DNA from 2 places in the Lysinibacillus sp. FSL R7-0073 genome. Region 1 is predicted to be linked to the other one. Evidence: riboswitches for the same ligand, from Rfam matches in the RefSeq annotation. Region 1 holds a riboswitch; the other holds the start of a gene.

Region 1 (5,422 bases):
CGATCGGTCAACCTCTCACCAAATATTTCAACATCTCCACTTGTTGGCTTTGTCAGATTCGTTAGCATCTTCATAACTGTCGTTTTACCCGCTCCATTAGGGCCTAAAAAGCCATAAATCTCTCCCTTCTTCACGTTCATATTGACAGCAGAAACCACTTCTTTTCCTTCGTACACTTTCGTAAGCTGGTTTGTTTTCACAATATATGTCATGTCAATCTCTCCCTCAAATGTGGCTATTGTCATTATAAAAAATGAAACTCTCTAATTTATTACTGGATTCTTACAAATTCCTTAAGAGCATAATAAAAGCCTGTAAAGCACAATAAAAGCTCTACAAGCATGTGATTTCAATACATCATTCGTTTTAAAGCAATGGTGAAAATGGTCTTTTTATAGGGAATACTTGATAACCGAATGGAACCATCCATCATTTCCACTAATCGCTTTGTAATCGTTAAGCCTAGGCCACTCCCCTGGAAGGTTTTATTGCGAGAGTCCTCTAGCGTGTACATTCTCTCAAACACATTGTCAATATGGTATTCATCGATTCCTTTACCACAATCCCATACATCTATAAAAATATTTGTTTCATCATTTCTTACAGTTAAACCAATTACATTACCATCCGCTCCATAGGCAAGAGCATTGGATAAAAGATTGTTGAGAACCCTATCTAATGCTTCTTCATTGCCAAGGGCATACATAGGAGTTTCAGGGATTGTAATATTGATATCTAATCCCATCGACGTGACCATATCGTAAAATGATAATATATTTTTACGGCTAATTTCACAGACATTGATTTTAGTAATTGGATAATCTGTATCTCCTGCCTCTAATTTGGCAAGATCAAAAAATGTGTGAATGATTTTTAATACTTCTAATGTTTTAGCATGCACGCCCGTTAATAACCTTTGGCGTTCTTCCTCATTAGCTGCGCCTTGAAGCTGGAGCATTTCAATATAGCCTAACACAACCGTTAAGGGCGTTTTTAAATCATGTGAAATGTTCGCCAACATTTTTTTCATAGAATCTTCCATTTTTAGATGGGTCGCCTGAACTTTTTGGTGATGATCCAGCCAAGCATTTATGGAAATAAGTAGCTGTTGAATTTGTGAATTGCTCGTAGTTACCAAAATCTTTTCATTACTTTGTTCTTGAACAATGACTTGGAGTTTTTCATACATATATTGGATCGTCTGATTTTGCTCTTTTTTTGTTTTCCATTGAAAAATAACAATTCCTATAAGCACCACAATTATAATTAATAGAATGATTATCATATCTGTTATCCTTCAAACTTATAGCCAATCCCCCAAAGCGTTTTAATATACTGGGGATTGGATGGATCATCTTCAATTTTTTCGCGTAGCCTTCGAATATGTACATTAATAATATTTTCATCACCATAATATGCTTCTTGCCATATTAGCTGATAAATTTGCTCTTTCGTAAAAACTCGGTTACGGTTTGTCACAAATAGCTTTAAGATGGCAAATTCCTTTGATGTTAGCTTCACTTCTTGCCCATTTTTATTTATAGAAAAATTAACAATATCTATCTTTAAATGGCCTATGACTACTACATCCTGTTTGTGATCTATTTGGCCAGCGTATGTTGTAGCTCTTCTAATAACGGCTTTTACGCGAGCAGAGAATTCCAGCATAGAAAATGGCTTAGCAATATAATCATCTGCCCCTAATCCCAACCCAAGCGCTTTATCTACATCACTATCCTTTGCGGACATAATGATGATCGGAAGTGCTGCCTGTTCTCGGATTACTTTTAAAACTTCCAATCCATTAAGCTTAGGAATCATAATATCTAGAATGACTAAATCAAAAGATTGATGTAAACAATATTGTAATGCCTCTTCTCCATTATTTGCAGTGGTGACATCGAAACCTTCCAATATTAAAAAACTCGCTACCATTTCGCGAATAGCCTCATCATCTTCCACTAGTAAAATATGTTTTTGCATTTACATGCACCTCTCTCTACTAGAAAGTCAAAAATCACACTTCCATATCTATAGTATATTACCATATATATGATGTTAATTTAGTATTAATTTTAAAGGTCTCTATATAAAAAAAGCTGTCCCATCAACCATCACACAATGGTTTAAAGAACAGCTTTTCTGTTTAATTTTCCACTTTTAAATCACAATCTTTAAGAGGAAGCATTTTTGTTTTATGTTTAATTTTGTACCCCAGCCATAGCAACAGGAACAATGGAATACCAATATAGGAAACAAGGATACCATACCAATCGATTGTACCCCCGATAAATGCTGTGTAATTCTGTCCAATTACGACAATCATACAAATAGTAAAGGCGAATAGTGGACCGAATGGGTATAGCTTTGCTTTATACGGTAATAGCTTTGGATCTAAACCCTGCGCCTCGAAAGCACGACGGAAACGATAATGACTAAATGCAATACCTAGCCAAGCAATAAACCCTGACATCCCCGAGGCATTTAAAAGCCAAATATAAACAACCCCATCACCAAAGAATGACGCTAAAAACGCTACACAGCCTACAGCTAACGTTGCGATCAATGCATAAATCGGAATACCTCGACGACTTAACTTTGCAAAGAATTTAGGAGCATGACCATCCACTGCTAATTGCCATAGCATACGTGAAGATGCATACAGTCCAGAATTTCCTGCTGATAGCATAGCCGTTAAAATAATGGCATTCATTAAGGAGGCAGCAAAAGCAATGCCTAAACGATCAAACACCAGCGTAAATGGAGATACAGCGATATCCTCCGATAATAAGCGCTCGTCTGTGAATGGAATCAACATCCCTATAGCAGCAATAGCTAAAATATAAAATAAAATAATACGCCAAAACACCGATTTTACTGCCTTCGGTATATTTTTTCCTGGATCATCTGTTTCCCCTGCTGTAACCCCGAGTAACTCTGTTCCTTGGAATGAAAATCCTGCTGCAAGGAAAATACCAAATGTAGCAAGGAAGCCACCATGGAATGGTCCATCACTAATAAAGAAATTTGTAAAACCTACAGGTGCCTGTCCACCTAAAATACCAAAAATCATTAATATGCTAATAATAATAAATACAATGACCGTAGCCACTTTAATCATCGCAAACCAATATTCACTTTCACCATAGCTCTTTACAGACAATAAATTAAATGTCAGTACAATTACAATAAATAATACTGTCCAAAGTGCTGATGAGCTATCTGGGAACCAATATTTCATAATTAATGACACTGCCGCAATTTCTGCTGCAATCGTAATTGCCCAGTTATACCAATAGTTCCAGCCAAGTGCAAAGCCTAAAGCTGGATCTACAAATTTTGTCGCATACGTACTAAAAGAACCCGAGGACGGCATATATGCAGCCATTTCACCTAAACTTGTCATTAAGAAATATACCATAATACCGATTAACGCATAGGCAAGCAATGCGCCTCCCGGTCCTGCTTGTGCAATGGCGCCTCCACTAGCTAGAAATAGCCCTGTACCAATTGTACCGCCTAAAGAAATCATTGTGATATGGCGGCTTTTTAATTCTTTTTTCAGCTTCGGTGCTTTATGGCCGAGCTGATTTACTTTTATTTCACTCACGATATAGCTTCCTTCCTATTTATGAGGCAAAAAAATGCCATCACATGAACAATGTGATGGCTAGTTAATCCTCAGTTTTTCCTAAACGATAGCTCAACACGTTGTACAAACGTGACAGTTCTGTTCCTTTCGGAGACAGCCCCAGCATGAGGTTTTCAAGTCCCCTCACACTTCGGCAATATTTCCTTTCAGCTAATCTCTTCAATGCTTGTCATTTCAATTAGCTTACTTATAAATATCGCGACCTCTACCTCAATACAAACATGAGGCATATAATTATTAAATTTATGATGCTTACTATACTAACATAAGACCTAAGACATTTCAATATAACCATTAATGTTTTGTATTTTGTGAATTTTCCACTATTTTTAATAGTGTGATAAAGTGTTATAGTAGTTCAATTAGAATGGTTATAACAGGGGGAATTATTTTGACTTTACATGATCATTCCGCCAGCTACCCGAGCAGAAAAATTAGCTGGAGGGGAACAACTTTATTGTTAGTTTTTGGAATAATATTTATAGCGTCTACATTACGAATGCCACTAACTGTCGTGGGTCCAATTGTATCCTTTATCCGCGACGATCTTGGTATTTCCAATGTTCTAGCCGGTTTTCTGACAACTATTCCATTGCTTGCTTTTGCCATTATATCACCGTTCGCACCAGTTGTAGCACGAAAACTCGGGCTTGAGCTAACCTTATTTTTATCCACTATTTTATTGGCCTTAGGAATTGTACTACGCTCCCTTGGTACAACAGGATTACTTGTATTTGGCACAGTGCTCATTGGCGTAGCAATATCATTTGGAAATGTGTTGATTCCAGGGTTATTAAAATTAAAATTTCCATACCATGTAGGATTATTAATGGCATTTTTTACTATGTCGATGAACTTAACGGCTGGGCTTGGAGCAGGTATTAGTTATCCAATAGCTAATTCGTCACTAGGTTGGCAGGGAGCATTGGCTGTGGCGCTTATATTAGTCGTATTAACAATTTTAATTTGGATACCTCAATTGAAATTGAATAAGCCAGAACCAGCTACTACGGCCAAAAAAACAGGTAAACCCCTTTGGAAATCACCTGTTACATGGGCAGTAACCGGTGCAATGGGCTTACAATCTTTATTATTTTATACGACAGCAGCTTGGATTCCTGAAATTTATATTGCGCAGGGATTGGCTCCTGATAAAGCTGGTTGGATGTTTTCTATCATGCAATTCTCACAAGTCCCCATGGCATTGGCTGTCCCCATTATCGCTGGTAAAATGACTTCACAAAGACCACTTGTCCTCATGTTTACATCGTTCTATTTAGTAGGATTTGTCGGCGTTGTGATGGAATGGACAACTTTAGGAATATTATGGATGATCCTTCTAGGTTTAGCAGGTGGAGCTTCATTCGCATTAGCAATGATGTTCTTCACACTACGTACGCGTACAGCATTTGAAGCCGCTGATCTATCAGGATTTGCACAATCATTAGGCTATTTATTCGCTGCCATTGGGCCGATTCTTTTCGGATACCTCCATGATTTAATTGGTGGTTGGAATATTGCAGGTTGGCTCTTTGTTGTTGTAGCTATGACACTCTTCTTATGCTCCATGCGAGCCTCTAAAGATCAATATGTCCATTAAATTTAAGCAGATGGGAAAGCTGACCTCATCTGCTTTTTGTCTATATCAATTTCATTTTTCTAATGTTTTAGTAAGGCTAGCAGTTCCGCAAGTTCCTCTGTTGTGCCCTTGGTACGTGCCTTAATAGCAGTAAAAACAGGGGTCGCCTCTTGAAGAAGTAAAAAACTAAA
Region 2 (5,422 bases), 2.0 Mb from region 1:
AAAAAGAAATACAATCCCTAATCTAACCAAAAATAATTTTACATTTGAGGTGTTATAATGAGCTTTGGCGGAGTACCGCAATGGTTTTTTATTATTGCAATAGCATTTGTAATCTGCTTTGTCCTTTATGCAGAGTGGAATTCTAGAAAGTAAGTGAGTCCTTAAATTAGGACTCACTTTTTTCATTTATTGCTACTACTTTAATGTTCGTTTTAAAAACTCTTTCGTACGATCATGTTGAGGGTTTATTAATACTTGTGATGGTGGGCCCTCTTCAACAATTACACCTTTATCCATAAAGACTACGCGATCCGCTACCTCTTTGGCAAATTCCATCTCATGCGTCACAATTAGCATCGTATTGCCTGCATCGGCCAATTGACGCATGACTTTGAGTACCTCCCCTACCATCTCCGGGTCTAGTGCTGATGTAGGTTCATCAAAAAGCATCACTTCTGGATTCATGGATAATGCTCGGGCAATGGCTACGCGTTGTTTTTGCCCCCCTGAAAGTTGGCGAGGCTTTGCGTTTACATATTGATCCATACCAACGATTTTTAAATATTTAAGCGCCGTTTCCTCAGCTTCCTTCTTCGAGCGTTTTAAAACTTTTATTTGACCCACTGTACAATTATTTAAAACATTGTGGTTGTTAAATAAATTGAACTGCTGGAATACCATTCCTAGATGTGTTCGATATTCTTGGATATTGTGTTTTTCGTCTAGGATGTCTTCCCCTTGATAAATAATTTGTCCACCACTTGGTATTTCTAATAAATTAATGCAACGAAGTAAAGTGGATTTACCTGAACCAGAGGAGCCAATTAAACATACGACTTCCCCTTTTTCCACTTGAAAATTAACATCCTTTAACACTTGGTTACGTCCAAATGATTTACTTAAATGCTCAATTTTAATGACTGCCATTTGTGCGCCCCCTATATTGCTTCTTTTTGTTCTTTTTGATAGGCATCTGGTCCATCTAAACGTTTTTCAACATATAGCAGGATACGTGATGCAGTAAATGTCATGATGAAATAAAGAATACAAGCTACAAAGAATGATTCAAAATAACGGAAGTTGTTACCGGAGATAGATTTTGTTTGGAAGAATAATTCAGTTACTCCGATAACGTTTAATACGGCTGTATCTTTAATATTCATAATTAATTGGTTGCCTGTCGCAGGTAGTACGTTACGCGCTACTTGTGGTAAAACTACGTGAAGCATGATCTGGAAGTGATTCATACCGATAGCTGATGCTGCCTCATATTGACCATTATCAATCGACACAATACCACCGCGAACAATTTCTGCCATATAGGCACCTGTATTAAGCGAAACAACTAAAATCCCCGCTGTAATAAAGTGCATGTCTATGCCAAATGCAATATCTAATCCATAGTAGACAACCATTGCCTGTACAATCATTGGTGTACCACGGAAAAATTCAACATAGCATGTGAGTATAAAATTAATAAGCTTTAAGCTATAAAATTTCACACCTTTTTTACGAACTGGAATCGTATGCATAATTCCGATGAAAAATCCGATAAATGCACCAATAATTGTACTTATAGTTGAAATCAGTAACGTATAATACGCACCTCGTAAAAACATTTGCCAGTTGTTTTCAATAATTGAAAGTATCCATTCAAGACTCATGATGTTCCTCCTAACAATGTCATGTTGCTTGCTATCTTTTCGTGCCTTAGCTCTTTTTACTAGTCTATGTTTTATTTCGCTAGGACATTATCATTATGTAGAGAGGTTCTCATTTTAATAATGATGAAATGATAGTGCACGGACTAGCCACTAGTCCGTGCCATTTTTTATTGTGCTGCTGGTTGCTGAGAGATAGCTTCTTCCATTATCGCTTGACGATCATCTTCAGAAATACCTTTTAGGATTTCATTGATTTTATCAAGATTCGCATCGTCTTTACGTAAGCCTACAGCAATTGACGTATTTGAAAGATCTGTATCGAAGCCCTCTTCGAATGCTACGTATGTGAATTTATCGTTGGCAGCAGCTGCGGAAATACCTTCTGGACGTTCTGCAACATAGCCATCAATTTTACCTGCCTCTAAAGCTACACGCATAGCTGGGAAGCTTTCCATTGCTGTTTGTTTATTGACACCTTTAATTTGGTCAATCACATTGTAGTTGGATGTATTAAGTTGTGATGTAATTTTTGCGCCAGAGAAATCTTGAATCGATTTAACGCCTTCATATTTACTGCCTTTTTTAATAACCATGACAAAATCAGAAGTATAGTAGTTTTCAGTAAAATCAATTGTTTTCTTACGTTCTTCTGTTGGCGACATTCCCGCGATGATCGCATCAATTTTATTAGATTGTAGCGCTGGTACTAAGCCGTCCCATTCCAATTTAACGATCACTAATTCCTTACCTAAACCTTCAGCAATTTTTTTCGCCATTTGTACATCATAGCCGCCTGCATACTCTGCGTTATCTGCGATTTTCACTGCACCATTTGCATCATTTTGCTGTGTCCAGTTGAATGGTGGGTAGCCAGCCTCCATTCCAATTCGGAATTCACCGCCGCTTTCTTCTTTATCTGCGCCAGCATCACCTGAACTGCCCTCTTTTTTGTCACTAGTGCCACATGCAGCTAGCACAATTGCCGTCATGATAGAGATTATTACTAACAACCATTTTCTTTTCATGAAAAACTCCCCTTTTCTGTAAAAAAATAAGACAACTGTACGAAAAAAGACCTAAGTTTTGTGAACTTAGGTCTTACCTTTTATGACAGTTGCCCAAATCCTCACTATTATTCCATGTTTCCGAGATAGCACAACCTAGTAAACCTGGAATTGAATTTACTAGGACAGTCCTGCACTTATTCACTGCAGACCCAGCATAAAAGTACGAGCTCCTTTTATACTTCGGCGATATTTCCTTCTTCATTGCGTCTTTGTTTGCTTGTACTCAACAATGAACTAATAAATACCGCGCCTCTACCTCACTGTTATATGTTAGTGAGGTTTGTTTATTTAATTGATATTTAGATACTACTATAAAACTAGTATGTACGTCAAGAGAGTTTTATCATTTTTCTGACTAATGACAATATTAGGGTATTATGCTTGGCCTATCCATTAATAATCTATGTATTTTTGTCAATATAACCGCCGGAAAACCACAAATTTTTACGATCAATGGTTTTTATTCTAAGTAAATAGTTTCGTATTTTCAAAATAACTAAAGACTTTAGTGATACAGAAAACCAAGAAAAAAACCCTGTAAAACAAAGTTTACAGGGTTTAAAGGAATTATGAATTTAATAATAAATCTTCAGGATTTTCGATTAATTCTTTAACTGTTTTTAAGAATCCTACAGAATCTTTTCCATCGATGATACGGTGATCGTAAGAAAGTGCTACATACATCATTGGACGGATTTGAACTTCACCATTTACCGCAACTGGGCGGTTAACAATTGAGTGCATACCTAAAATACCAGCTTGAGTACCGTTCATAATTGGTGTTGACATTAATGAACCGAATACACCACCGTTTGTGATTGTGAATGATCCACCAGCCATGTCATTTAATCCTAGTTTTTTCTCACGAGCTTTAGTCGCTAAGCTAGCGATATCTTTTTCGATTTCTGCGAAGTTTTTGCTGTTTGCATCGCGTACAACTGGTACTACTAAACCTTCTTCAGTTGATACTGCAATACCGATATCAAAGAAGTTATTTAAATGTAATTCATCGCCAACGATTTGAGCGTTTACATATGGGTATTTTTTCAGTGCTGCAACAACAGCTTTTGTGAAGAATGACATGAAACCAAGTTTGATGTCGTTTGCTTTAACAAACTCTTCTTGTTTACGTTTACGAAGTGCCATGATGTTTGTCATGTCAATTTCGTTGAATGTTGTTAACATTGCTGTTGATTGTTTAACTTCTAATAAACGTTTTGCAATTGTTTGACGACGACGGCTCATTTTTTCAATTGTTACTCGGTCAGAATTAGCTGCTGGTGTGAATACAACTGGGCCACCTGTAGTTGCTACTGGTGTAGGTGCCGCTACTGCTGGTGCTGTACCATGTGCTGATACATCTTGTACACGAACACGGCCTTGTGGATCTACTGGAGATACCGCTGCAAGATCGATGCCTTTTTCACGTGCAAGTCGACGTGCCGCTGGAGATGCGATGACACGCTCACCAGAAGTTTCTTCTACTACAGGAGCTGCTGCAACTGGTGCTGTAGGAGCCGCTTGTGGCGCTGCTGGAGCTGGAGCTGCTTCAGCTGGTGCCGCCGCTGCTGGTGCAGCTGCTGCGCCTTCGCCTGCTTCTACGATAGCAATAACTTGACCAACTAGTACAGTATCGCCTTCTTCAGCTAAAATTTGTGTTAATACACCTGCTTCTTCAGAAATGATTTCAGCGTTTACTTTATCTGTTTCAAGTTCAACGATGAATTCACCTTTTTCAACGCGATCGCCCACTTTTTTAACCCACTGTGCGATACTACCTTCTGTAATCGATTCTGCTAATTCAGGGACTTTAATTTCAGCCACTTTCATTTCCTCCTTTGATTAACGTGCATGACGCACATAAAAGGGCTACTGCTTATGGGCAAGTAGCCCAGCTATCAATATTTATATGTTATTATTTAACCTTTACTGGCTCAGCAACTGCTTCTTCAATAAGTGATGATTGAGCTGCTTTATGAGAATCTGCATCCCCTTCAGAAGTTGAGCTCATTGCAGGACGACCTACATAGCGAAGCTTTTTACCTTCTGCAAGTTCATATAATGTTTCTAGTGCATAATTCCATGAGCCTTGGTTTTTAGGTTCTTCTTGTACCCATACGATTTCTTTTACATTAGGATACTTAGCAATAATACCAGCAACTTGCTCTTTTGGGAATGGGTAAAGTTGTTCTACACGAACAATGTGTACGTGATCGAAACCTTCCCCATCTTTCACGCGATCTGCTAAATCGATCATCACTTTACCAGTACCTAATACAATACGCTCTACAGCTTCTGTTTTTGTACCTAAGCCAGGTTGTTCAATCACTTCTTGGAATGAACCATCTGCTAATTGCTCAGCATTAGCTGCTGCTAATGGGTGACGCAATAATGATTTTGGTGATACAACCACAAGTGGACGTACACCTTCAGTGCCTAATAACGCTGCTTGACGGCGTAATAAGTGGTAGTAGTTACCTGCATTTGAACAGTTTGCTACAAACCAGTTATTTTCTGCTGACATTTGTAAATAACGTTCCATACGGCTTGAAGAGTGCTCTGGACCTTGGCCTTCATAACCATGTGGTAATAGAATCACCATGCCAGATTTTTGACCCCATTTAGAGCGTGCCCCTGAAATGAAGTTATCAAACATTACTTGTGCCATATTCGCGAAGTCACCAAATTGTG

What was found. Region 1 has a riboswitch for lysine ahead of MKY88_RS01290 (amino acid permease). Riboswitches for the same ligand answer to the same signal wherever they lie in the genome.
Region 2: another riboswitch for lysine. It lies ahead of MKY88_RS11240 (transporter substrate-binding domain-containing protein); the one in region 1 lies ahead of MKY88_RS01290 (amino acid permease).

What each region holds. Positions count from the first base shown of each region.
Region 1 covers NZ_JBBPAS010000001.1:258,351-263,772, reverse strand. Annotated here, with positions in the region: gene MKY88_RS01305 (ABC transporter ATP-binding protein) at 1-212, opposite strand, end outside; gene MKY88_RS01300 (sensor histidine kinase) at 350-1,285, opposite strand; gene MKY88_RS01295 (response regulator transcription factor) at 1,291-1,983, opposite strand; gene MKY88_RS01290 (amino acid permease) at 2,147-3,610, opposite strand; lysine riboswitch at 3,692-3,868, opposite strand; gene MKY88_RS01285 (CynX/NimT family MFS transporter) at 4,020-5,252, shown strand; gene MKY88_RS01280 (hypothetical protein) at 5,312-5,422, opposite strand, start outside.
Region 2 covers NZ_JBBPAS010000001.1:2,275,792-2,281,213, reverse strand. Annotated here, with positions in the region: gene MKY88_RS11250 (amino acid ABC transporter ATP-binding protein) at 196-927, opposite strand; gene MKY88_RS11245 (amino acid ABC transporter permease) at 939-1,664, opposite strand; gene MKY88_RS11240 (transporter substrate-binding domain-containing protein) at 1,832-2,689, opposite strand; lysine riboswitch at 2,808-2,994, opposite strand; gene odhB (2-oxoglutarate dehydrogenase complex dihydrolipoyllysine-residue succinyltransferase) at 3,299-4,555, opposite strand; gene MKY88_RS11230 (2-oxoglutarate dehydrogenase E1 component) at 4,647-5,422, opposite strand, start outside.